One region of the Trinickia sp. Z7 genome, then DNA from elsewhere that is predicted to be linked to it. Evidence: predicted binding sites of a transcription regulator. Region 1 holds the regulator's gene; the other holds the start of a gene.
The links. Region 1 encodes NrdR, which represses ribonucleotide reductase genes. Its sites were predicted from a motif close to CACNANATNTNGTG; they were not measured.
Positions count from the first base shown of each region.

Region 2: the regulator NrdR is predicted to act here: its motif matches at 2,731-2,744, upstream of QQS38_RS06550 (ribonucleoside triphosphate reductase).

Region 1 covers NZ_JAUEQW010000004.1:166,584-176,515, forward strand. Annotated here, with positions in the region: gene QQS38_RS09565 (DUF3318 domain-containing protein) at 1-312, shown strand, start outside; gene QQS38_RS09570 (type IV pilin protein) at 408-866, opposite strand; gene QQS38_RS09575 (pilus assembly PilX family protein) at 866-1,492, opposite strand; gene QQS38_RS09580 (PilW family protein) at 1,489-2,322, opposite strand; gene QQS38_RS09585 (hypothetical protein) at 2,319-2,753, opposite strand; gene QQS38_RS09590 (GspH/FimT family protein) at 2,750-3,337, opposite strand; gene nrdR (transcriptional regulator NrdR) at 3,505-3,984, opposite strand; gene glyA (serine hydroxymethyltransferase) at 3,991-5,238, opposite strand; ZMP/ZTP riboswitch at 5,397-5,495, opposite strand; gene ybgC (tol-pal system-associated acyl-CoA thioesterase) at 5,592-6,062, shown strand; gene tolQ (protein TolQ) at 6,217-6,894, shown strand; gene tolR (protein TolR) at 6,905-7,354, shown strand; gene tolA (cell envelope integrity protein TolA) at 7,351-8,385, shown strand; gene tolB (Tol-Pal system beta propeller repeat protein TolB) at 8,493-9,785, shown strand; gene pal (peptidoglycan-associated lipoprotein Pal) at 9,806-9,932, shown strand, end outside.
Region 2 covers NZ_JAUEQW010000003.1:14,008-27,337, reverse strand. Annotated here, with positions in the region: gene QQS38_RS06570 (nitric-oxide reductase large subunit) at 1-546, shown strand, start outside; gene QQS38_RS06565 (metal-sulfur cluster assembly factor) at 652-990, shown strand; gene QQS38_RS06560 (hypothetical protein) at 1,038-2,117, shown strand; partial or broken gene QQS38_RS06555 (DUF2249 domain-containing protein) at 2,220-2,459, shown strand; gene QQS38_RS06550 (ribonucleoside triphosphate reductase) at 2,760-4,556, shown strand; gene nrdD (anaerobic ribonucleoside-triphosphate reductase) at 4,553-4,729, shown strand; gene QQS38_RS06540 (anaerobic ribonucleoside-triphosphate reductase activating protein) at 4,722-5,465, shown strand; gene QQS38_RS06535 (putative zinc-binding protein) at 5,541-5,957, opposite strand; gene ubiT (ubiquinone anaerobic biosynthesis accessory factor UbiT) at 6,027-6,494, opposite strand; gene ubiV (ubiquinone anaerobic biosynthesis protein UbiV) at 6,491-7,411, opposite strand; gene ubiU (ubiquinone anaerobic biosynthesis protein UbiU) at 7,432-8,427, opposite strand; gene QQS38_RS06515 (NAD(P)H-dependent flavin oxidoreductase) at 8,501-9,733, opposite strand; gene QQS38_RS06510 (DUF2249 domain-containing protein) at 9,845-10,078, shown strand; gene QQS38_RS06505 (hypothetical protein) at 10,078-11,400, shown strand; gene QQS38_RS06500 (Crp/Fnr family transcriptional regulator) at 11,371-12,072, opposite strand; gene hemN (oxygen-independent coproporphyrinogen III oxidase) at 12,096-13,330, opposite strand, start outside.

The DNA.
Region 1 (9,932 bases):
TTCGCCAATCTGAGTTGGCTCAAGCTGCTCGTGCCCGGCTTCGGGCCCGGCCGCGCGCGCGCCAAGACCACGGGCCGCGGCGTGAATGCAACGCTGAGTGACTGGGTGCTCAGTCATCCGCTGGTCAGTTCGCTCGCGTCGGTCGTCTTGACCAAGCCGCTGCGCGCCACCGTGGCAGCCGGCGCAAAACCACTGCTGAAGTGGGGAGCGCTCGGCGCCGCCAGTTGGGCCGGGCTGCGCCTGTGGAGCTACTTGTCGTCGCGCAAGCCGAACGAGCAGGACACGGCGGACGGCGCGAGCGATGCGTCGTAGCAGGTGTCCCGTTGGCGGGCGTGTAGGCTGAGCGAGAACCCAACAAGCACACCCGAGAAGCGGCGGCTGTACGGCGCAGTTCTCTGCTTCTCTGCCTATGCCGCACGTCCGGCCCAGCACGCCTGCGCATCGACGCCCGTTGCCCGTGCATCGCGATTGGAGCGCACACCGAACTGGTCGAGCACGAACGTCCCGCACGCGTCGCCATGCATAGGCCCGCCATCGACCGGTATCGCCCAAATTTCATAGCCGCCGCGGCTATCCGCGCCCGGCACCCATTCGATGCGGTAGGCGATGCGGCCATGCTCGGGCGCCCGATCGAGGCCAGCCGGCAATGCGAGTTCGGCATGGACGCCAAATTCGGCCATTCGGACAGCCGCATACTGGGCGGCCCGATGGAGCGCGACTACCGCTTCGATACGATGACCGCGGGCCGCATAGGCGACGTATGCCGGCATCCCATAGCTCGCCAACACCGCCAGCATAGCCAATGCGATGACGAGTTCCAGCATCGAAAAGCCGCGGCGCTGCACCCCGCGCGTGTACGGTCGCATCACCGTGCGGCTCCTTCGGCAACGATGCGTCTCCACGCGCGTCGCTCGTGCTCCCCTTCCCGCCTGATCACGAGTTGCAGCACCGCTCGCGTCCCCTCATTCGCACCGAAGCCGCGAGCGGTGATCCAATAACCGTATGCATCGGCATTTCCTTCGAAGCGCGCCTCTTCGATCAGGCATTGCGGCGGCCGTGCCGATCCTGGCCAAAAAGGAACCGGCTCGTATGCGGCGAGACGATCGAACGCTGCGGCCGTCGTCCAATGCGGGGGCCGCCCGTGCGGCGCGGACATGACGGGCGCGGCCCCGGCGCGCAACGCGTCGTCGCATAACGTCAACGCGCTCTGCGCAGCCTGGCTCGCGCGCAAGTACTCATGGACATTCGCTGCGCGGCGGGTTTGCGCAATCGACGCTTCCAGCCAAGCCGCCGACGTAGCCAGCATCATCGCGGCGAGCATGAGCGCGCTCGGCAGCGCAACGCCACGATGCACAGCCGGCGCGCGTTCACGCAACGTACGCCCCTGCTTGCGCGCGCGGGCGGTCGCTTCGGCGCACCGAACGCGATCGACGCCACCGCGTCGTTCGCGCCGCTCGCACGGTCGGCCCGCACGGTCTCGTGCAACGCTCATCGCGCCACCTCATGATTGCGCACGACGACGTGGCGCAACAGAGAAAGGCGCCCCCGCCCGTCTTTGCCCTTTGCACGCCGGCCGTCGCAATCGACGAACGACGTGCCCACCGCGGGCCGCCGGCCGCGAACGACGACGCATACATCGACCGCCGCCACGTCCGCCCACTGCGCGGGTACGATCGAGCGGGCGCCGACCGGCTCGGCCGCCCCACGCAGCCAGTAGCGCAGCGACAGGCGCTCGATGCCCTCGACGAGCGGCTGCGGCGTCCTAGCGTGCCCGTTGCCGAAGCAGTAGAGCTCGGGCTCCTCCCGCCCGGGCGGCTGGGAGACATAAAACCGGTTGACGATCACGGCGTATTCGCCCTGGCGTTCGACGCCTTGCCCGAGGCAATCGGTTGGTTCGCCCGACGCGCTGGCCCAGGTGGCTATCGCGTTGTCCGCGTAGCGCACGACGATACCGTCCGAGTCCGCCGGGTCGGACGCACGAAGCACGCAGCGGAAGTCGTCGGCGGGTGCGCCCGGAACGGCCCGCATGCCTTGGCAACCGAAGAGGCCCGGCGTCACATTCGAACGCAGCGCCGACTGATCGACCGGTGCGAACCCAGCCAATTGAACGTGCTGACCGACGATCGTCAGCGCCGCCGTGCCAGCCTCGCGCATCCATGCGGCATCGGCCGCTCGCGCGAAGGCGTCGCGCTGCGATCGATACAACGTCAACGCACCGGCGAGCACGACGAGTCCCAGCGCCGCCGCGATGAGCCATTCGAGCAGCGTGTGCCCCGCTTGCAGCCGCTGCGAGGGCCGAGGCGCAATCTCGGCTGCCGTCATGGGCGGCTCGCAAACGGCAGTGCGATGCAGCGCGAAGGGGCGCCGCTGTCCAGAGGCGAACACGAGCCGTGCCGAGACGCTCGGCCCTGCTCGGGCTGGTCCGGCTCGTGCGGCCACTGCACGACGGCCGTGCCGGCGCCGCCCGCTTCGGCGACCATCGATACGCGAGCACCCGGCAGGACTGCACCGGCGCGCTCGCGCATATGAGCCAAGCGGAACGAAAGCCCTTGCCCGGCCGCCATTGCCTCGGCAACGGACGCGGCAATCCACGCTGCTTGCTCGCGATGGGCAGCCGAACCGGCGCCGCGCAGCGCCGCGAGTTGCGCGGCAGCCGCGCCCAGGACGGCACTTGCCACGAGCGAAAGCGCGATGAGCACTTCGAGCAAAGACGTGCCGGCGCGCCGCCGAGCAGGCGAAAAGCGGCTTCTCATGCTCGCGCCCGTCCGGTGCAGGCGCCGTGCTCCAGCCGCACTCTCCCACCCGCGGCGATGCGGATGCAGCGGTTCCAGGCGCCGCTCTGCCCGATCACCGTCCGGCCCGCGGCCGCGAGCTCGAATTTCCGAAAGCCGCCGATCACTTGCCCGGCCGGCGGAGTGAATTCGACAGCACCCGCAGCGGCTGCGATCGAGACGCCGGACGGACGTCGATACACACGCAGCACCTGGGCGGCACGCTCGGGGTCGACAACCACCATCCAGCCGCAGGACCAGCCCTGCACCCCGCCCGTGCAGCGATGTCCCTTCGGCAAGCACTGGGCTTGCGCATCGGCAGGACAGACGACGACACGCGTGCCGCGCGCCATGGCCTCGCCGCGCGCGAGCGTCAGACCGGCGAGCAATGCCCTAGCCGCGGCATCGATTCGGTCCCGCGTGTGCCAAGCGGAGAAGACCGGCGTCGCGATCAATGCGCTCGACGCCACGAGCACGGTGACGACCAGCAGCTCGACCAGCGAAAAACCGCCGCGCCGCGACCGGCCCCGCCGTGCAATACGCCCACACTCGGATACGCCCGGCATCTCTCCTCCTTCCCGTCATCGGCAGGAGCCCAATCTATCGCGTGAAGGCATGCGCCACCATATGCCGTTCGGCCGAATGGCGCGCGCATGCGACCAATCCGACAATGACGCGTCGTATCTATCGATTGCGGACAGCGGGGAACAGCAGGATGAAGCGAGAAGGGAAATCAGCGCTTGCGGGTGGGCTTTTCGGGTTTCGGCCGGCGAAACTCCTCGATCACGTCCTCGAAATCGGACACGTCTTCGAAGCGCCGGTAGACGGAAGCGAAACGCACATAGGCGATCTTGTCCAACTGCAGCAGTTCGTTCATGACGAGTTCGCCAAGCCGTTCGCTGCGCACTTCGCGCTCGCCGCTGCCGAGCAGTTGATACTCGATGCGCGCCACCGCCGCGTCGATCGCCTCGGCGGAAACCGGGCGCTTGCGCAATGCGAGCTGCATGCTCGCGGCAATCTTGCGGCGGTCGAACTCACTGCGGCTGCCGTCCTTCTTGACGACCGCCGGCAGCGTCAGCTCAACCCGCTCGTACGTCGTAAAACGCTTATCGCAGGCTGGGCAGCGGCGGCGCCGCCGAATCGCGGCGCCGTCCTCCGATACGCGCGAGTCGACCACTTGCGTATCTTCGTGCCGGCAGAAGGGGCAGCGCATGGCCGATCAACGATAGACCGGGAACCGCTTCGTCAGCTCGGCCACCTGGGCGCGCACGCGTTCGATCGTAGCGGCGTCTTCCGGATTGTCGAGCACGTCGGCGATCAAGTTGCCCACCTGCTCGGCTTCCTTCGTGCCGAAGCCGCGCGTGGTCATGGCGGGCGAGCCCAGACGAACCCCGCTCGTCACGAACGGCTTTTCCGGGTCGTTCGGAATCGCGTTCTTGTTGACGGTGATGTGCGCCGCGCCGAGCGCCGCCTCGGCCGCCTTGCCGGTGATCTTCTTCGCACGCAGATCGACGAGCATCACGTGGCTTTCCGTGCGCCCCGAGACGATGCGCAGGCCGCGCTTGACGAGCGTTTCAGCCAATACGCGCGCGTTATCCACGACTTGCTGCTGGTAGACCTTGAACTCGGGCGAAGCCGCTTCCTTGAACGCAACGGCCTTGCCGGCGATCACGTGCATGAGCGGGCCGCCTTGAATCCCGGGGAAGATAGCCGAGTTGATCTGCTTCTCGTACTCGGCCTTCATCAGGATCACACCGCCGCGCGGGCCGCGCAGGCTCTTGTGCGTGGTGGTGGTGACGAAATCGGCGTGCGGCACCGGGTTCGGATACACGCCTGCCGCGATGAGGCCGGCGTAGTGCGCCATGTCGACCATCAGGTACGCGCCCACCGACTTCGCGATCTTCGCCAGACGTTCGAAGTCGATGCGCAGCGCGAATGCCGATGCGCCCGCGACGATCAGTTTCGGCTTGTGCTCCTGCGCCAGCTTTTCGGCGGCGTCGTAATCGATGTCTTCCGCTTCGTTCAGCCCGTAGCTCACGACGTTGAACCACTTGCCCGACATATTCACGGGCGAGCCGTGCGTCAAGTGACCGCCTTCGGCCAGGCTCATGCCCATGATCGTGTCGCCGGGCTTGAGCATCGCGAAGAACACGCCCTGGTTCGCCTGCGAGCCCGAATTCGGCTGCACGTTCGCGGCTTCGGCGCCGAACAGCGCCTTCACGCGGTCGATCGCGAGCTGCTCCACCACGTCGACGTACTCGCAGCCGCCGTAATAGCGCTTGCCGGGATAGCCCTCGGCGTATTTGTTGGTGAGCTGCGAGCCTTGCGCGGCCATCACGGCCGGACTCGTGTAATTTTCCGACGCGATGAGCTCGATGTGCTCTTCTTGGCGGTGATTTTCTTGCTGGATGGCGTTCCAGATCTCGGGATCGACGTTGGCGATCGTGCTTTGGGCTCTGTCAAACATACGCGTTCCGTTAAGGGTGTACAGGTTGGCCGAATCGCGCGCGGGACACGTACCGGTCGTACGCTCGCGCTGCTGGCGGTAAGCCAGCCCTGGCGTGGCGGAGGATTCCGTTACGCGGGCAAGGCAACCGCTGGCGGCGCAAACGACGGCGCGCAATATTCGGCTGCCCAGGCGAACGGCAAAACGGCACCCTGCGCTTCACGGTGGGTTGCTCCACCTTGACCCCTAGGGTCTTATCGCCAGTCACGCAGGGATGAGCGCGATAGTGTATTGGAAGCGCCACCAATAGGCAATTGGGGAAGTTTTTACGCAATTTCGAGACCGGGGCGCGCGATCCGGTAAAATGCCGGGCCATGAACCAGCCTACCAGCCATGGCGGCGTGCAATTCACTTTCGACTGGCCGCTACGCGTGTACTACGAAGATACCGACGCAGGCGGCATTGTCTTTTTTGCCAATTACCTGAAGTTTTTCGAGCGCGCTCGCACCGAATGGCTTCGCGCATGCGGCATCGATCAACGCAAGCTGGCCGAGCAGTGCGGCATCGTCTTCGTCGTCAGCGAAACGGCTGTGCAATATCGCTCGCCGGCGCGCCTGGACGACATGCTGACGATCGCGAGCCGCATCGAGCGGCTCGGCAAAGCGAGCGTCGAGTTCGTCCAGGAAGCGCATCGCGCCGGCGGCGTCTTAGCCGTGGGCAAAGTGCGCGTCGGCTGCGTCGATCGTGTCACACTCAAGCCCGTCGCCTTGCCGGATTCGATATCGGCGGCGCTACGAAGCGACCCGCTAGCAGTTGCAGCGGGCATGTCAACGGCAGGCGCTTAATTTCCGTTGAGTCTACGTCCATGAACTTGTATCGTGCCGGTCGATACCAAGCGGGGTGTGGCGTTGAAGCGGCGGCGCTTTCAATTGCCCGACTAAAACCCTATTCGCGCCTTGCAGCGAGCCCTGCCCGTTCCGACGCATAAGCCCATCCTTTATGAACAACGCACAAGACTTATCGATCGTTTCCCTAGTCCTCAATGCGAGCGTGCTCGCGCAAGCGGTGATGGGGCTGCTGCTCTTGCTGTCGCTGATGTCGTGGACGTTCATCTTCCGCAAGTGGTTTGCCATCCGGCGCGCGCGGGCGCAAACTGAACAATTCGAACGCGACTTCTGGTCGGGCGGCGACCTGCAGGCGCTGTATCAAAGCGCGGCGAACAATCGCCACACGATCGGCGGGCTCGAGCGAATCTTCGAGTCGGGCATGCGCGAGTTCTTGAAGGGAAAAGAAAGGCGGATCAACGATCCGGGCGCGATTCTCGATGGCGCGCGCCGCGCGATGCGCGCCGCGTTCCAACGCGAAATGGATGTGCTCGAAGCGAACCTCGCTTTTCTGGCCTCGGTCGGTTCCGTGAGCCCGTACATCGGTTTGTTCGGCACGGTTTGGGGCATCATGAACGCGTTCCGCGGCCTGGCCAACGTGCAGCAGGCGACGCTCGCCAATGTCGCGCCGGGTATCGCGGAAGCGCTGACGGCCACGGCCATCGGCCTGTTCGCGGCGATCCCGGCTGTCGTCGCCTACAACCGTTACGCGCACGACATCGATCGCCTCGCGATCCGCTTCGAAACGTTCATCGAAGAATTCTCGAACATCTTGCAGCGCCAGGCGCATTAAGGAGTACGCGATGGCCGGCTCCACCAATCGTTCCAGCATGCGCGGCGGCCGTTCCCGCCGGGCGATGGCCGACATCAACGTCGTGCCGTATATCGACGTCATGCTGGTGCTGCTCGTCATCTTCATGGTGACGGCGCCGCTCGTCGCGCCTTCGATCGTGAATCTGCCCACGGTCGGCGGCGCCGCGCCCCAGCAGCAAACACCGCCCGTCGTCGTCAACGTTCGCGGCGACGGGAAGATGACCGTTCGCTACAAAGACGACGCGGGCGGCTCGCAAGAGCAACAGATGACGCGCGCCGATCTGGCCGCCTTCGTGACCGAACGCGAGGCCTCGCACCCGGACCAACCCGTCGTGATCGCCGCCGATAAGACCGTGCAATACGAAGCGGTCATGAACGTGATGTCCGACTTGAAGGCGCGCGGCGTCAAGCGCGTGGGCCTGCTCGTCAAACCGCAATGAACCGCAAGCAGTCCGTCTACCCGCTGCAACCGCCTCGCGAGCGCGGCACTTGGCGCGCGTTCGCGCTTGCGCTCGTCATGCACGTGTTGCTGGGCCTGTTCCTCTATCACGGCATCCATTGGCAGAACAGCACGCCCGCGGGCGCGGAAGCCGAGATCTGGACGGACATTCCGCCCACGCCCACGCCTACGCAGCCCCCTGCCCCGCCCGCCCCGCCCGTGCGTGTGCAACCTGCGCCGCCCGTCGATCAAGAGCAGGCGGACATCGCGCTGCAGGAGAAGAAACGCAAGGAGCAGGAAGCTGCGCAGCGGGCCGCGCAGCTCGCGGAACAACAGCGTCAGAAGGCGCTGCAAGAGCAACAAGAGCAGGCCAAGCGCCAGGAAGCGCAGGCGCGCGAACAAGCGGTGCGTCTCGCCGCGCAAAAGGCCGCTGCCGACAAGCTCAAGCAGCAGCAGGCGCAAGCTCAGAAACAGCGAGAGCAGCAACAGGCGGAGCAACAGAAGCAAGCGCAACTGAAGCAACAGCAGCTCGAAGCCCAACAAAAGGCGGAAGCGGAAAAGAAGGCGGAAGCGGAAAAAGCCGCCGAGGAAAAGGCCGCCAAGGCGAAGGCGCTCGCGCAGCAGCAAGCCAAGCAGAAGCAGCAGCTCGAACAGGAGCGGCGCGCGCGGCTTTCGCAATTGCAAGGCATGGCGGGTCAAAGTGAAGGCGGCAACGGCCTTGCGAAAAGCGGCACGGGCAGCGGCTCGGGCGGGACGTCGGCCTCGCCCGGCTACGCCGACAAAGTGCGCAGGCGCGTCAAGCCCAATATCATTTGGGCCGGTGCGACCGAAGGGCTCGAAACCGTCGTTTCCGTGCATTGCGCGCCCGATGGCCAATTGCTGTCCGTTTCGATCCAAAAGAGCAGCGGCAATCCTCAGTGGGATGCGGCGGCGGCCAATGCCGTGAACGCGTCGAACCCGATGCCCCTCGACATCAACGGGAAAGCGCCGGCCTCGTTCTTGATCACGTTGCGGCCGGCCGGCTCGAGCTGAGGGACAGACGTGAGAGACGCCGTGCACTACGCATTGTCAGGAACGATTCCTGCATCCCGTAGTCTCTTTGCTGTCGTGCCATTTTTTCGCTTTATGGGATTTTCAGCATGAGTTTGATGACGAAACTAGGCTTGAGGACATTGCTGGCGTCGTGCCTGATTGCGTCGGCCAGTGCCGCGCATGCGCAGTTGAACGTGCTCGTGACGGGCGTCGGCTCCACACAGTACCCAATCGCAACGGCCAATTTCGCAGGGGAATCGAGCGCTCAGACATCGATCAGCGAGATCGTTCGCCAAGACTTGCAGCGTAGCGGCAAGTTCACGAACATCGACGCAGGCTCCGCCCCCGTCTCGGAAAACGACTCCGTCGATCTGGGCGCATGGAAAGCGAAAGGCGCCAACGCGTTCGTGGCCGGCAGCGTGACGCGCGCCGCCAACGGCCAATACGACGTGCGATTCCGCCTTTACGATACGGTGAAGGGGCAAAGCCTGGGCGGCTTGTCGTTTACGACGCCTCAAGACAGCTTGCGGCTCACGGCACACAAGATCTCCGACTACATCTATCAAAAACTGCTCGGCACCCGGGGCGTGTTCGCGACGCGGCTGTCGTACGTGATCAAGGTCGGCAGCCGGTATCAACTGCAAATTTCCGATTCGGACGGCCAAGACGCGCACGTCGCCCTGTCCAGCCCCGAGCCGATCATCTCGCCGGCCTGGTCGCCCGACGGCACGAAGGTGGCCTACGTCTCGTTCGAGAAACGCAAGCCCATCGTCTACATTCACGACTTGCCCACGGGCCGCCGCGTCGTCGTCTCCGATCAGAAGGGCAACAACAGCGCGCCCGCGTGGTCACCCGATGGCCGCACCGTGGCCGTTGCGCTCTCGCGCACGGGCAACACCCAGATTTGGGCCGTCAACGCCAACGGCGGCGGCCTGCACCGCCTGTCGCAGAGCACGTCGATCGATACGGAGCCGTTCTACTCTCCCGACGGCCAGTGGATCTATTTCACGAGCGATCGCGGCGGCCAGCCGCAGATCTACAAGATGCCGGCCGCGGGCGAAAGCGCGGGCGCCGCGCAGCGCGTGACCTTCACCGGCAGCTATAACACGAGCCCGCGCGTGAGCCCGGACGGCAAGGAACTCGCCTATATCTCGCGCGTCGGCGGAGCGTTCAAGCTTTATGTCCAGGACCTCCAGACCGGCGTCGCAACGGCCCTGACGGACACCGTCCATGACGAATCGCCGAGTTTCGCGGCGAACGGTCAGTACATTCTTTACGCCACTCAGGTGAACGGCCGTGGCGTCTTGGCTGCGGTTTCGACCGACGGTCGGACTCGGCAAATCCTGTCCGTTCAGGGCGGCAGCGTGCGCGAGCCGTCTTGGGGTCCTTTTATGCAATGACACACAAGGAGAGTAAAAAAATGATGTCCAAACTTCGTTTCGCGTTTGCGGTAATGTTGGTCGGCGCGCTGGCGGCCTGCCATTCGGGCACGAAGCTCAACGAGAACCCCTCGCAGGGTGCGGTCGGCACGCAGCCGAACCCGAACG
Region 2 (13,330 bases), on a different contig from region 1:
GCGGCGCCCTGGGTTCAAACGTACAAGTGGGCAATTCTCTGTTTCGTCGCCGTGGGCCTGTGGAATACCGTCGGCGCCGGTCTGCTCGGCTTCTCGATCAACCCGCCGATCTCGCTGTACTACGTGCAAGGCCTGAACATCACCCCCGCACACGGGCACGCCGCGCTCTTCGGCGTGTACGGGATGCTCGGCATCGGCCTCATGCTGTTCTGCCTGCGCGGCCTGTCGGCGCGCGAAGCTTGGGACGACTCGCTGCTCAAGCCCGCGTTCTGGCTGCTCAACGTCGGCCTGTTCATGATGGTGTTCTTCTCGATCCTGCCGTCGGGGATCTACGAAGCATGGGCCAGCGTCAGCAAGGGGCTCTGGTACGCGCGCTCGCCTGAAGTCGTGCATGCGCCGATCATGCAGGCCCTCGTTTGGGTGCGGGTGCCCGGCGACATCCTGTTCGCTGTCGGCGTGCTTTACCTCGGGTGGTTCGCCCTGCGCCTGCTGCGTCCCGGCCGGCCGGTCGAAGCGCCCGTGAAGTCCGCGGTGCATCGCGTGTAAATCGCGCCATGCTCGCTTGGTAGGGCTCGTGTTCGCATGACGCCTCGCGACGGCCGGACCCTTGGGTCCGGCCGTCTGGCCATCGAACCTGTTCGGAGAAATGCTATGAATCCCGCATCGATCGCCTCCACCGCGCCGATGACGCGCGAGCTGATCCACGCTGCGCTCACGCAAGTCATCGATCCCGAGATCGGCATCAACATCGTCGATCTGGGCCTCGTCTACGATGTCGAATCGAACGACGAAGGCTGGCGCATCGCCTTGACCATGACCTCGCCCGCGTGCCCGATGGGTCAATCGATCCTCGACGACGTGCGCGCGGTCATCGACACATCGCTCGCGATCGGCACGAGCGTCGACATCGATCTCGTTTGGGAACCGCCATGGGACCCGTCGATGATGAGCGATGCGGCGCGCGATACGCTGGGATGGAGCGACGATTGAACCGGACGCCGCACGCCGTTTCGAAGGCTGCGCCGCTGCGCGTCGCCATGCGGGTTGCGTTCGCCGCGGCGATCGTGCTCACGTTCGCTTGCGGTGTGTTCGCCGGGCTGGCGCGCTTCGGCGTGGCGGCGCCCCCTCATGCGCTCACGAATGCGGTATGGCACGGCGTGCTGGTGCTGCCCATGTTCTTCGGCGCCGTGGTGAGCTTGGAGCGAGCCGTCGCCCTGGGCGGCGGCCGTCATCTTTGCGCGCCCGTGGCCGTCGCCTTCGCGGCCGTGCTGCTGTTGGCGGGCGCGCCGCCCCTATGGGCGCAACTGCTGCTCTTCGCGGGCGCCTCGCTCGCGCTCGCAAGCGTGCTCGGCTTGGTGCGCCGCCACACCGAGCTGCATCTGGCGATACTCGCGCTCGGCGTATCGAGCTGGTGGTTCGGCGATCTGCTCTGGCTCACGAGCGCCACGCCGCTTGTCGCCGTGCCGAGCTGGGTCGCGTTTCTCGTCTTGACCATCGCGGCGGAACGGCTCGAGCTGACACGCCTGCGGCCCACGCCGCGGCGCGCGCGGGCCTGGTTCGTGACGATCGTCGTCGTCTTGCTCGCCAGCGTCGCATGGGCCTGGCTCATGCCCAACGCAGGCCTGCGCGGTTTCTCCGCATGCCTGATCGCACTGGCCGCGTGGCTCACGCGCTACGACATCGCGCGCGTCACGGTGCGCCAACGCGGCCTGACGCGCTTCATCGCGGTGTGCTTGTTGTCAGGCTATGGATGGCTGGCGCTGAGCGGCGCGCTAGGCGTGTTCGGCGCTTGGCGCGTTGGCCACCCTTGGCACGACGCTGCGTTGCATGCGCTCACGCTCGGCTTCGTGATTTCGATGGCGCTCGGCCATGCACCGATCGTGCTTCCAGCGGTCGCACGCCTGCGTGTGAGCTATCGCCCCGTCTTCTACCTGCCGCTCGTCGCGCTCCATCTCGCGCTCGGCGCGCGCGTGGCCGGCGCGCTCTTGGATGCGTTCCCCCTGCGCCGCGCCGGCGCCATCGGCAATGCAATCGCGCTTGCTTTGTTCGTCGCCGTCATGGCGCGGGCGGCTTGGACCGCGCGCACCGAGGCGCGCATCGTCTCGCACAGGAGGTGACGTAAGAACTCTGCACCCCTAACCACTTTCTTTATCGATTACCTGTGACGCGCTTCTCGGCGCGGACGCATTTTTCCTTTGATTTGCATATCGGAGTCAAGCATGGCCCACCCTTCCCTCGACGCCACCTATCTGTTCGATGCCCGCGGTATCGCCAAGCGCTTCCGTCACGCCGCTATCTTTGCGGCACTGGAGACGCTCGATCACGGCGAAACGATGCGCTTCGTCAACGATCACGATCCACTCCCGCTGCTCAACCAAATTCAGCAGCGCTACGGCGACCAAGTCCGCATTCAGTACGTAGAGCGTACCCCTGAGCGGATCGCCATCGACTTCGGCATCTGGCTCACGGCAAACGAAGGCGCCCCCGCCGAGCAAGCCTCGGCAGGCGGCTGCGCCGGCGGTGGCGCCGGCAGCTGCGGCTGCAGCGGCGGCTAAGCGGCTCGGCCACCGGGCCACGGCAGGCGAGCGCCGAGCGCGCTGCCGCCACGGCAATCGGTCGCGCACCGCTTGGGGGCGCGACCGCTCGAAACTTAATCCAGGTCAAGTAGACGCGATAATGCCGATCACCGGCATTGACCCCACCATATATGGTGCATACGATGAGCAACATCACAACATATTGTGCTCATCGAGGACCGCATGGAACGCCAGCCCACGCTTGACCGTCTCACCCAAGCCATTCGTCTCGCGCCAGCGGCCGATCGGTCCAAGCCTTTCGTCGAAGTGGGTTCCGCCATCGACGAATATCTCGACCGCTTGGACTGGCGCGTCAATGCGAACGCCAACCAGGGCTACTCCCTGGGCGGGTTGATCCTCAACATCTCGGGCAAGCTCGTCGCCAACTATTGGCTGAGCCATATTTATCCGCCCGCCGTGGGCGAAGCGCATCGCAATGCCGATCTGCATATCCACGATCTCGACATGCTCTCGGGATACTGCGCCGGCTGGTCGCTGCGCACTTTGCTGACCGAGGGGCTCAACGGCGTGCCGGGCAAGGTCGAAGCAGGCCCGCCCAAGCATATGTCCAGCGCCGTCGGGCAAATCGTCAATTTCCTCGGAACGCTGCAGAACGAATGGGCCGGCGCGCAAGCGTTCAGCTCGTTCGATACGTACATGGCGCCGTTCGTGCGCAAGGACGGCCTGCGCTACGACGAGGTTCGCCAATACATTCAGGAACTCATCTACAACCTGAACGTGCCTTCGCGCTGGGGCACGCAAACGCCATTCACGAATCTCACGTTCGATTGGGTATGCCCGGAAGATCTGCGCGAGCAAGTGCCCATCATCGGCGGCAAAGAGGTGGACTTCACCTACGGCGAGCTGCAAGCCGAGATGGACATGATCAACCAGGCCTACATCGAAGTCATGCAGGCCGGCGACGCAAAGGGCCGCGTCTTCACGTTTCCGATCCCGACCTACAACATCACGGCCGATTTCGACTGGACGAGCCCCAATGCGAACCGGCTGTTCGAGATGACGGCGCGTTACGGCCTGCCGTACTTTCAAAACTTCATCAATTCGGAACTGAAGCCGAACATGATTCGGTCGATGTGCTGCCGCCTTCAACTCGATCTGCGCGAGCTGCTCAAGCGCGGCAACGGCTTGTTCGGCTCGGCCGAGCAGACCGGTTCGATCGGCGTCGTCACGATCAATTGCGCGCGGCTCGGCTATCTGTATGCCGGCGACGAAGCGGCGCTCATGACGCGCATCGACACGCTCATGGAGTTGGGCAAGGACAGCTTGGAAATCAAGCGGCTCGTGATTCAAAAGCACATCGACAATGGGCTTTTCCCCTACACGAAGCGATACCTCGGCACGCTGCGCAATCACTTCTCCACGCTAGGCGTGAACGGCATCAACGAGATGATCCGCAACTTCACGGGCGACGAGCACGACCTCACGACCGAATGGGGCCATGCGTTCGCCGTGCGTCTGCTCGACCGGATTCGCGCGAAGATGCTCGCGTTCCAAGAGGAAACGGGGCATATGTACAACCTCGAGGCCACGCCGGCAGAAGGCACGACCTATCGCTTCGCCAAGGAAGACCGCAAGCGCTACCCCGACATTTTGCAAGCGGGCACGCCGGAGATGCCGTACTACACGAACTCGTCGCAGTTGCCCGTCGGCTTCACCGAAGATCCCTTCGAAGCGCTCGAGCATCAAGACGATCTGCAGCGTAAATACACCGGCGGCACCGTACTGCATCTTTACATGACCGAGCCGCTATCGTCGGCCGACGCTTGCCGCGAACTCGTCAAGCGCACGCTGAGCCGGTTCTCGCTGCCGTACATCACCGTGACGCCGACGTTCTCGATCTGCCCCAAGCACGGGTATCTGCCCGGAAAGCACGAGTTTTGTCCCAAATGCGACGAAGCGCTGCTTCAACGCAAATGCAATCAACCCGCAACGACTGAAACTACGGAGTCCCAACAATGAACGCGACCACCCAAAACGTCACCCCCATGCTGCTCGATGAAGAACGTCAGCCCTGCGAGATCTGGACGCGCGTGATGGGATACCACCGGCCGGTCTCCTCGTTCAACACGGGCAAGAAGGGCGAATTCTACGAGCGCACCTACTTCACGGAAGAGGCCTCGCTTGCTGCCTGAGGCCGAATCCGCGCCCGCTGCCAAGCGTGCGACGCCGCTGCGACTGCTCAAGGTCGGCGGCGTCGCGCCTTTCACGGCCACCGATTATCCGGGCCAGTTGGCTGCGGTCGTGTTCGTGCAAGGGTGCCCGTGGCGATGCGGCTACTGCCACAACACGCATTTGCAGCCGCGCACGCGCGAGGGTGCCGTGTCTTGGGCCAAGGTGATGGGTTTTCTAGAGCGGCGCGTCGGGCTGATCGACGCCGTGGTGTTCAGCGGCGGCGAGCCGACCTCCGATCCGGCGCTGGCCGCCGCCATCGGCGAGGTCCGCGCGCTCGGTTTCAAGATCGGCCTGCACAGCGCGGGAACGCATCCGCGGCGGTTCGAACGCGTGCTGCCGCTCCTCGATTGGGTCGGCTTCGACGTGAAGGCGCCGTTCGAGGATTACGAGCAAGTGACGCGCATGCGCGAGAGCGGAACGTTCGCGCGGCGCAGCCTCGAAGCGCTGCTCTCGAGCGGGGTCGATTACGAGTGCAGGACGACCGCGCACCCGAGCTTGCTGACCGATGCGGATCTGCTCAAGCTCGCGCACTCGCTTTCGGCCATGGGCGTGAAAAAACACTACCTGCAGATTTTCCGCAAGCAAGGATCGGCCGATGCCGCGTTGAATGCGGTAGGCACGACGGGCTACCCGAGCGGGCCGGCCCTAGATGAAATGCGCAGGCTCTTTCCTACGTTCGACGTGAGGCGCGGCTGATCCTTGGGCGATGCGCGATGCCTGTTGAACGATGCACGCGATGCGCGATCGCCGGGCTTTGCCGACCGGCCAGGCTCAGCGATGCTCCGCCGATTCGGCATCGCAGGCGTGCGCTTCGCCCTCGACGAGCGAGCTCGCGGCACGCGACACTTCCTCGATGACCTGCTCGGCCTGCTCCACGTCGAAGTCGGCATGAAATCGCTTCTTCACGCCATGCTCGGCCAACTGCACGTATTCGTCGGCGGCGATGTCGTGCCGCGCGAGCGAGCTCTTCACGCATGCGAGCGGACACCCGTCGATCGCGATGATCGGCCGCCCGGAGTGGGCGATCTTCACCAGTGCGGGGACATCCCCGCCCACGCCGGCGATGCACGACATTTCAGCCATGCCGCGGCGGTCGAGCTGCAAGGCGACGTAGTTGGCCATCTGCGCCGCGCTCGAACACCCCGAGCACGAGTAGACGAGCGGTAACGCGCGACGTTCATTGTTCATCTTCGAAAGCTCCGTGACTATGCCCCACGCCGACGAGCGTTGGAGCCGCCCCCCGCGGGAGGCGCCCTGCTATCGCGGCGGGCTGCGCCTGCCGCGAGCTGCGAATGCGGGCGCGAACCGCTCGAGCGAAAAGTTCGACAGGTCGATCGCATCGAGCGAGTTCTTGACGAGCAGTCCGAGTTCCGTGTCGCCTTCCATCGTCAAGCGTCGACTGAAGAACAGCGTGTCGGGATCTTGGGTGCGCCGCGCCAACTGAAAGAAGTCGTAAGCGCTCGCGCTGATCGTCAGGTCGATGTCTCCGGCGTGCCTTGCCGCGCGAAACGCGCCGCCTCGGTAGACGAAGTCGAATGCCACGCCCGCGTCGCGCACCTCGATTCGCAACGCGCGATCTTGCAGTTGCGCGAGCGTATCGTCGGGAAGATGAGGCTTCACCGTCAAATTGAGCCCGCCGACGAACAGCAGCGAGCCTGGATACGCGGGGAGCTTGGACAGCACGCCGCGTATCAGCGAAGGCACCTCGTAGCCGATCTGGCTCATTGAGCACTCCTAATGGGTTCCATCTGCGAGGCTTCCTGCTTCTGATCCAGCCCCGGCATGCCGTGCCAATATCCGTCGCAGCGCGATTCGGGCATGAGCCGCCCCATGCGCTCCAAGGCCTGCGAACCGGTCAGCCTGCCGTCGGCAGCATCGCGGAAGATGTCGACGATTTCGCTCATCCCTTGCGACTGCGGGCTCAAGCGGAGCACATCGACGCCAAGCGCCTTCAACGTATCGATCGAGTCGACCAAGTTGTAGACGCGCGCCGATTGGATCGAAATGCCGTTCAATACGAGGAAGGGCTGCCCTTCCCTAGTGCGCAGCATGAGACCGTCGGGGTGTTCGATGCAGACGTATTGACAGTTTTCGCGCGGCAGATTGCGTTGTCGCGCAGTGAAGCACCGCGCGGAAAACGCGAGCGGCAAACGCCCATAGGCGAAGACTTCGGTCTGCACGCCATCGGGTCGCGCGCGCTGCATCTGCCCGAGCGCATCCGCGCTCATTTCCAGCGGCATGACCCAGCGTTTGGCCCCGACGCCGGCCAGCACGTCCAGCGTCGGCTCGTTGTAGACGTTGAGCCAGGGCCCCGCGACGAACGCATTGCCTTGCAGGTTGCGAACCGCACCCATGTCGTTCGCTTCGACGAGGTACCGGCCGTTGCCGGTCACCGCTTTCATCGTCGCGACGTCCTTGCCCGATTCGAGCAGAATCTGCGTCGAGAGCACGACTTCCTTGCCCGCCTGCGACAGCATCTGCGCGATTTCCAGCCAATCGGGCAGGCGCAGCTCGTGGCGACGGGAGCACACCGTCTCGCCCAGATACACGATGTCGACGGGCGCCGTGCTCATTGCTTCGTAAAATTGCAGCGTCTGGACGCGCGACCAATAGTAATGAATCGGACCGATTGCGATCTTCACTTGCTCTCCTGCGCTGCGCCTCATTTCCAAGGACGGTGGTAGGCGCCCAGCGTGTGTTGCTGACCTTCCGCGACTTTATCGAGCTCGCCCATCCAAGCCGGCTTGACGCTGTAGCGCTGCGGGTTGGCCCGGCACTGATCGATCGCGTCGCGCCATACGCGCGTGACTTGCGCCACGTAGGCGGGGCTGCGTTGCCGGCCTTCGATCTTGATGGCCTTCACGCCCATTTGCATGAGACGCGGCAACAATTCGAGCGTATTCAAGCTCGTCGGCTCTTCGATCGCGTAATAGCTTTCCCCGGCCACGTCGAAGCGGCCTTTGCACAGCGTCGGGTAGCCCGCGTTCTCGTCGTCGGCGTAACGGTCGATCAGCACGCCGTTCAAGCGCGACTCGAGCCCCTGCGAGGTTTTTTGCCACCGCACGTGCTTCGCGGGCGAACACACGCCGTGGGTATTGGGCGACTCGCCCGTTGCATACGAGGACAGCGCGCAGCGCCCTTCCACCATCACGCACAGGCTGCCGAAACCGAAGACTTCGAGTTCGACCGTCGTGTTTTCCGTCACGTGCTCGACTTGTGTGAGCGACAGCACGCGCGGCAGCACGGCGCGCGAAACGCCGAAATGCTGCTGATAGAAGTTGATCGCTTCGTAGTTCGTTGCCGAGCCTTGCACCGACAGATGCAAGCGCAAATCAGGATAGCGATCGCGCGCGTAGCGCATGAGTCCCGGATCGGCCACGATAACCGCATCGACGCCGGCTTCGGCCGCGCGGTCGACAGCGGTGCGCCAGACGGGCCACGCCGTGGGCTGCGGGTAGGTATTGAGGGCGACCAGCACCTTGCGGCCACGCTCGTGCGCATAGTCGATGCCGGTGCGAATCGCCGCTTCGTCGAAATTCAGGCCTGCGAAGTTTCTCGCGTTCGTCGCGTCGCGAAAGCCGAGGTACACGCAATCGGCGCCGTTATCGACGGCGGTCTTCAATGCCGGCAGGCTGCCGGCCGGACAGACGAGCTCCATCTATGGGGAATGCCTCTTCATGAAAAATGCGCTTGGCGCGCGGTCGCCGCTACACCGAAAGACGGCTGCGTATTTAGGCTGCGGCGTCCACCGGCATGCGCGCGTGCGAATCGTCGGCCGCGCGGGGCGTCCCGGCGCTCGCTTCGTTCTCCGCGGGCTTGACGCCGGTCAGCAGGTAGGTGATGAGATCGCGCACGGGGCGAATCTGCGTGCCGAAGGGCAACGCCTCCGACCCGCGAAAGAACAGCCCGCGCTTGACGTCGCCGGCCAGCGCATAGGCGAGCCGCGTGTCGATGCAAAACTGCCCATGCTTGGCGATGCCGTCGCGCAAGCCGCACTGGGCCAGGCAATCGAAACCGACCGTGCATTTGCGCGCTTTGGCCACGCGTTGCAGCTTGGCTTCCTTCTCGAGGTATTCGGCCAACCAAGGCGTGCGCACTGCGCGTGCTGGAAGCCCCGCCACGCTCATGAAAGTGACGATGTCATCGGGCGTTGCCTCGACGAGCACGCGCTTGAAGTTCGGGTGAGCATCGCCCTCCTCGCTCACCGCGAACGGCGTGCCCAATTGCACCGCGCTCGCGCCGAGCGACATCAACTCGCGCACTTGCTCCGGCGTGTGAATGCCGCCCGCGGCGATGAGCGGGATGCGCTCGCGTTCGAGGCCGAGGTCCTTGAACAACGCCAGCGTGCTTTCGATGACTTCCGAGAACGCGAACTGCGGGTTGGCGACGCTCTCGATCGTGGGTGCGCCAAGATGCCCTGCCGCGTAGCGCGGGTTCTCGATGACGATCGCATCGGGCAAGCGTTGTTTGCGCATCCACTTCTTGAGCACGAGCCCGATGCCGCGCGCATCCGACAGAATGGGGATCAGCGCCACCTCGGGATAATCGGCCGTCAGCTCGGGCAGATCGAGCGGCAAGCCCGCGCCGACGACGACGGCATGCGCCCCGCTTTCGCACGCCTGGCGCACGTAATCGGCATAAGCCGCGACCGCGCGCATCACGTTGACGGCGACGGCGCCGCGGCCGCCCGACAACGCGAGTGCGGCGCGAATCTCGCGATCGAGCGCTTCCAAATTGACGGCGTCGATCAGCGCGCGGTCGCGCGAGCGGGCCGTCTTGACCATGAGATCGGGATGATGGCGGCGCAGATCGACGCTCGAAATCGTTCCGAGCGCACCGAGCGAGGCAACGGTTCCAGCCAGGCGATGCGCGGATACGCCCACCCCCATTCCGCCTTGCACGATGGGCAGCAATGCTTTGCCCTTGATGCGCAGGGTTTCGAATACAGCCTTCGGCACTGACACGGGACAACCTCACGACGATCGCAGTAACCGGTAGTGTGAGGGGGAGAAGGACTGCGGACCTTAATCTGGATCAAGAACCGGTCCCGGCTTCGGTGTGACAATCGATCGCTGATGAAACCCCTTGCTTGTGAAACGATGCTCGCGCTATGCGGGCTCGAACCTCCCGAACCGATGGAGCGCGTGCTCGCGGCGCTGCGCACGCTCGCCGACGGCCGCTTCCTGTCCATGGAAATCGATCGCGAGCCGCTGCCGCTGTTTGCGCTGCTCGCGCGCGGCGGTTACGACTACGAGATGCGCGGACCGCTTGGCGGGCGCTACGAGATCGATATTTGGCGCAGGGCGTGATGCGGCGCGACCTGGAACTCGATGCATCGCCACCGCTCGGCGCGCCGTTACGCTTCTTTTTGAACGCACCCGTGTTCGCGTCGATAGCCGCGGCGTTGCTGCTTTATGCGGGCCCCGCAGGGTTCGCATCGCGCTGGTCGCCGTTTGCGCTCGCCGCGACGCACGCGCTCACGCTGGGCGCATTCGCAAGCGTGATGATGGGTGCGCTCATGCAGATCCTGCCGGTCGTGGCAGGGGCACAAATTGCGTGGGCACGCACAAGCGCCATCGGCATTCATGCGCTGCTCACGCTCGGCACGCTCTTGCTGATCGCCGCATTCATTGGCGCGAACAGCGCACTCTTTCCCTTCGCCGGTTCGCTGTGCGCCGCCGCCGCCGCCTGGTTCGCGCTCGCTTGCGCCATTGGCCTCGCGCGACGGTCCTCGGCTAGAACGCGCGGCACGGCCGATATCGTGCGCGCGGTGGGCCTCGCGTTGGTTGCACTGCTCGTCACCGTGGGGCTGGGCGCGATGCTCGCGCTGTCTTTGTCGCGTCCCCTGTCGCTACCGATGGTCACGCTGACGAATCTCCATCTCGCGTGGGGGCTGGCCGGATGGATCGGACTGCTCACCGCGGGCGTGGCCTATCAGGTGATCCCAATGTTTCAGGTCACCGAGCCGTACCCGCGCATGCTCACGCGGGCGTTTGCGCCGCTCGCGTTCTGCGCGCTCGCGCTGCTCACGCTGGGCAGCCTGGGGTGGCCGGCGCATGGCGCCATCGCTGCCGTTGCATTGCACGGCTCATTGCTTGCACTGTACTGCGGCTTCGCCGTGGTGACGCTCGCGCTGCTCCATCGCCGCAAGCGCCCCGCCCCCGATGCGACGACGCTCTTTTGGCGCACGGCGATGGCGAGCGTCGTCTGCGCGGCGCCCGCTTGGGCCATCGGCGCGTTGGCGGGCCGGCCGTCGAGCGCGGTCACGGTCGGGATTCTGTTGCTTGCGGGCGGTGTTTGGTCGGCGATCAGCGGCATGCTCTACAAGATCATTCCCTTCTTGCTGTGGTACCACATGCAAGCGTCGATCGACGTGCGCTCGTCGATCGTGCCGAAAGTCAAAGCAGTGCTGCCCGACACCCATGCCCGTGCGCAGTATTGGGCGCATTTGATCGCGCTCGTGCTGTTGCTCGCTGCCGGCGCATCGCCCGCGTGGCTGGCACGCCCCGCCGCATTGGCGTTCGTCGCCTCGAACCTATGGCTCGGGGCGAACATGGCGGGCGCGTTGCGGGTTTATGTGCGGGTCGTGCGCAAGCTCGCTTCAGTACGCGCAAGCAGCCTCGAGCTTTGACGGATCGGGGATCAAGATTTCACGGCCGCGAATGGTGACGAGCCCGCGCGTGCCGAGTTCATGCAGGATGCGCGAGAAATGTTCCGGCGTGAGATTCAAGCGCGAAGCGACCATTTTCTTGCCCGCCTCCAGCAGCACGCGCCGCCCCGGCTCCTCACAGCCCGCCTCCGGCTCGCCTTTTTGCGCGAGTAGATAGCTGATCACGCGGTGGGTGCCCGTGCGCAGCGAATAGGCCTCGACGTCGCGCATCAGCGCGTGCAGGCGAGCGCTCATACCGGCCAGCATCTTGCAAGCGAAGTCGGGGTCGGTGCGCAAGCCGTCGACGATGGCCGCCTTGGTTACGTGCAGCAGCAAGGAATCGCTGAGCGCCTGCGCCGATACGAAATAGGGTTTCCCGAGAAACATCAATGCTTCGCCGAAGCTGTCGCCGGGGCTGACGAGCCGCACCACTTTTTCTTCGCCGAGGGGCGAAGTCACACTGAGCTTGATCTGCCCGTAGACGACCGCGTGCAGGCCCGTGCAGGGGTCGCCGCAATGGAACACCATCTCTTTTCGCGCAACCTGTTGCTGCGTCGTGCCGAGCGCGACACGATCGAGCTCGGCGTCCGAGAGCTCGTTGAACAGCGGCATTCGGGCGAGAAAGTCCTGAACGCGAATCTTCCCTTTTTGCATCGATCGCCCCCATCCGCTAAGAGTCATATCAGCTTCGAATAGGACGCGGCGCTGGGTCGCCCCAGGTACTTGTCGAACGTCATCGCCACGGCGCGCACGAACAGCCGCCCTTTGGGCAAGACTCGAATCGAACCTTCGTCGACGGCAACGAGCTGCGCTTGCTCGAACGGCGCCAGCGCCGCGAGCTCCGCCTCGAAGTAGCGTCCGAAGTCGATGCCGTGCCGAGCTTCGACGTCACCGAACACGAGCGGCATGCTGCACATCAGCGTCATGACGACTTCACGGCGCAAGAGGTCGTCGGCGCTCAGCGTCATGCCGCGCTCGACCGGAAGGCGCCCTTCGTCCAGCCGCTCGTAATAGGTCTTCACCGACCGCGTCGATTGACAGTAGGACCGCCCGATCTTACCGATGGCCGAGACGCCGAAGCCGACCAGGTCGCATTCGGCCTGTGTCGTGTAGCCCTGGAAGTTGCGATGCAGGCTGTTCTCGCGCAGCGCACGGCTCAATTCGTCGTCCGGCTTGGCGAAATGATCGAGACCGATGTAGACATAGCCCGCGTCGAGCAGCCTGCGCGTCGCTCGCATGAAGATGCGCAGCCGGTCCTCGGCGAGCGGCAGCTCGCGCGCGTCGATGAGGCGCTGCGCCTTGAAGCGCGAGGGCAGGTGCGCGTAGTTGTAGAGCGCGATGCGATCGGGGGCGAGGCGCACCACTTCGTCGAGCGTGCGCTCGAAGCTAGCGACCGATTGTCGCGGCAAGCCGTAAATCAAATCCATGTTGATGGATTGAAAGCCGGCGTCGCGGCTCGCGCCCAATGCACGCTCGACCATGTCGAGCGGCTGAATGCGGTTCACGGCCTGCTGCACGGCCGGATCGAAATCTTGCACGCCGAAGCTCGTGCGATTGAAGCCCAGCGCGGCAAGCTCGGCCAATGTCGTCGGCTTCACCGTTCGCGGGTCGATCTCGACGCCCAACTCGGCTTCGGGCACGAAGTCGAAATGCTTGCGCAGCCCTTCGAGCAACGTACCGAGTTCGGCCATGCTGAAAAAGGTCGGCGTGCCGCCGCCCAAATGCAATTGGGAGGTGCGCCGATCGTCGCCGAGTTCGGGCGCGACCATCGCGATTTCGCGCAACAGGTAGCCGAGGTATTCGGTGGCCCGCCCGTGCTCGCGCGTAATGACTTTGTTGCAGGCGCAGAAATAACAGAGCGATTCGCAGAACGGCAAATGGGCGTAGACCGAGAGCCGGGGCTTCACCGCCG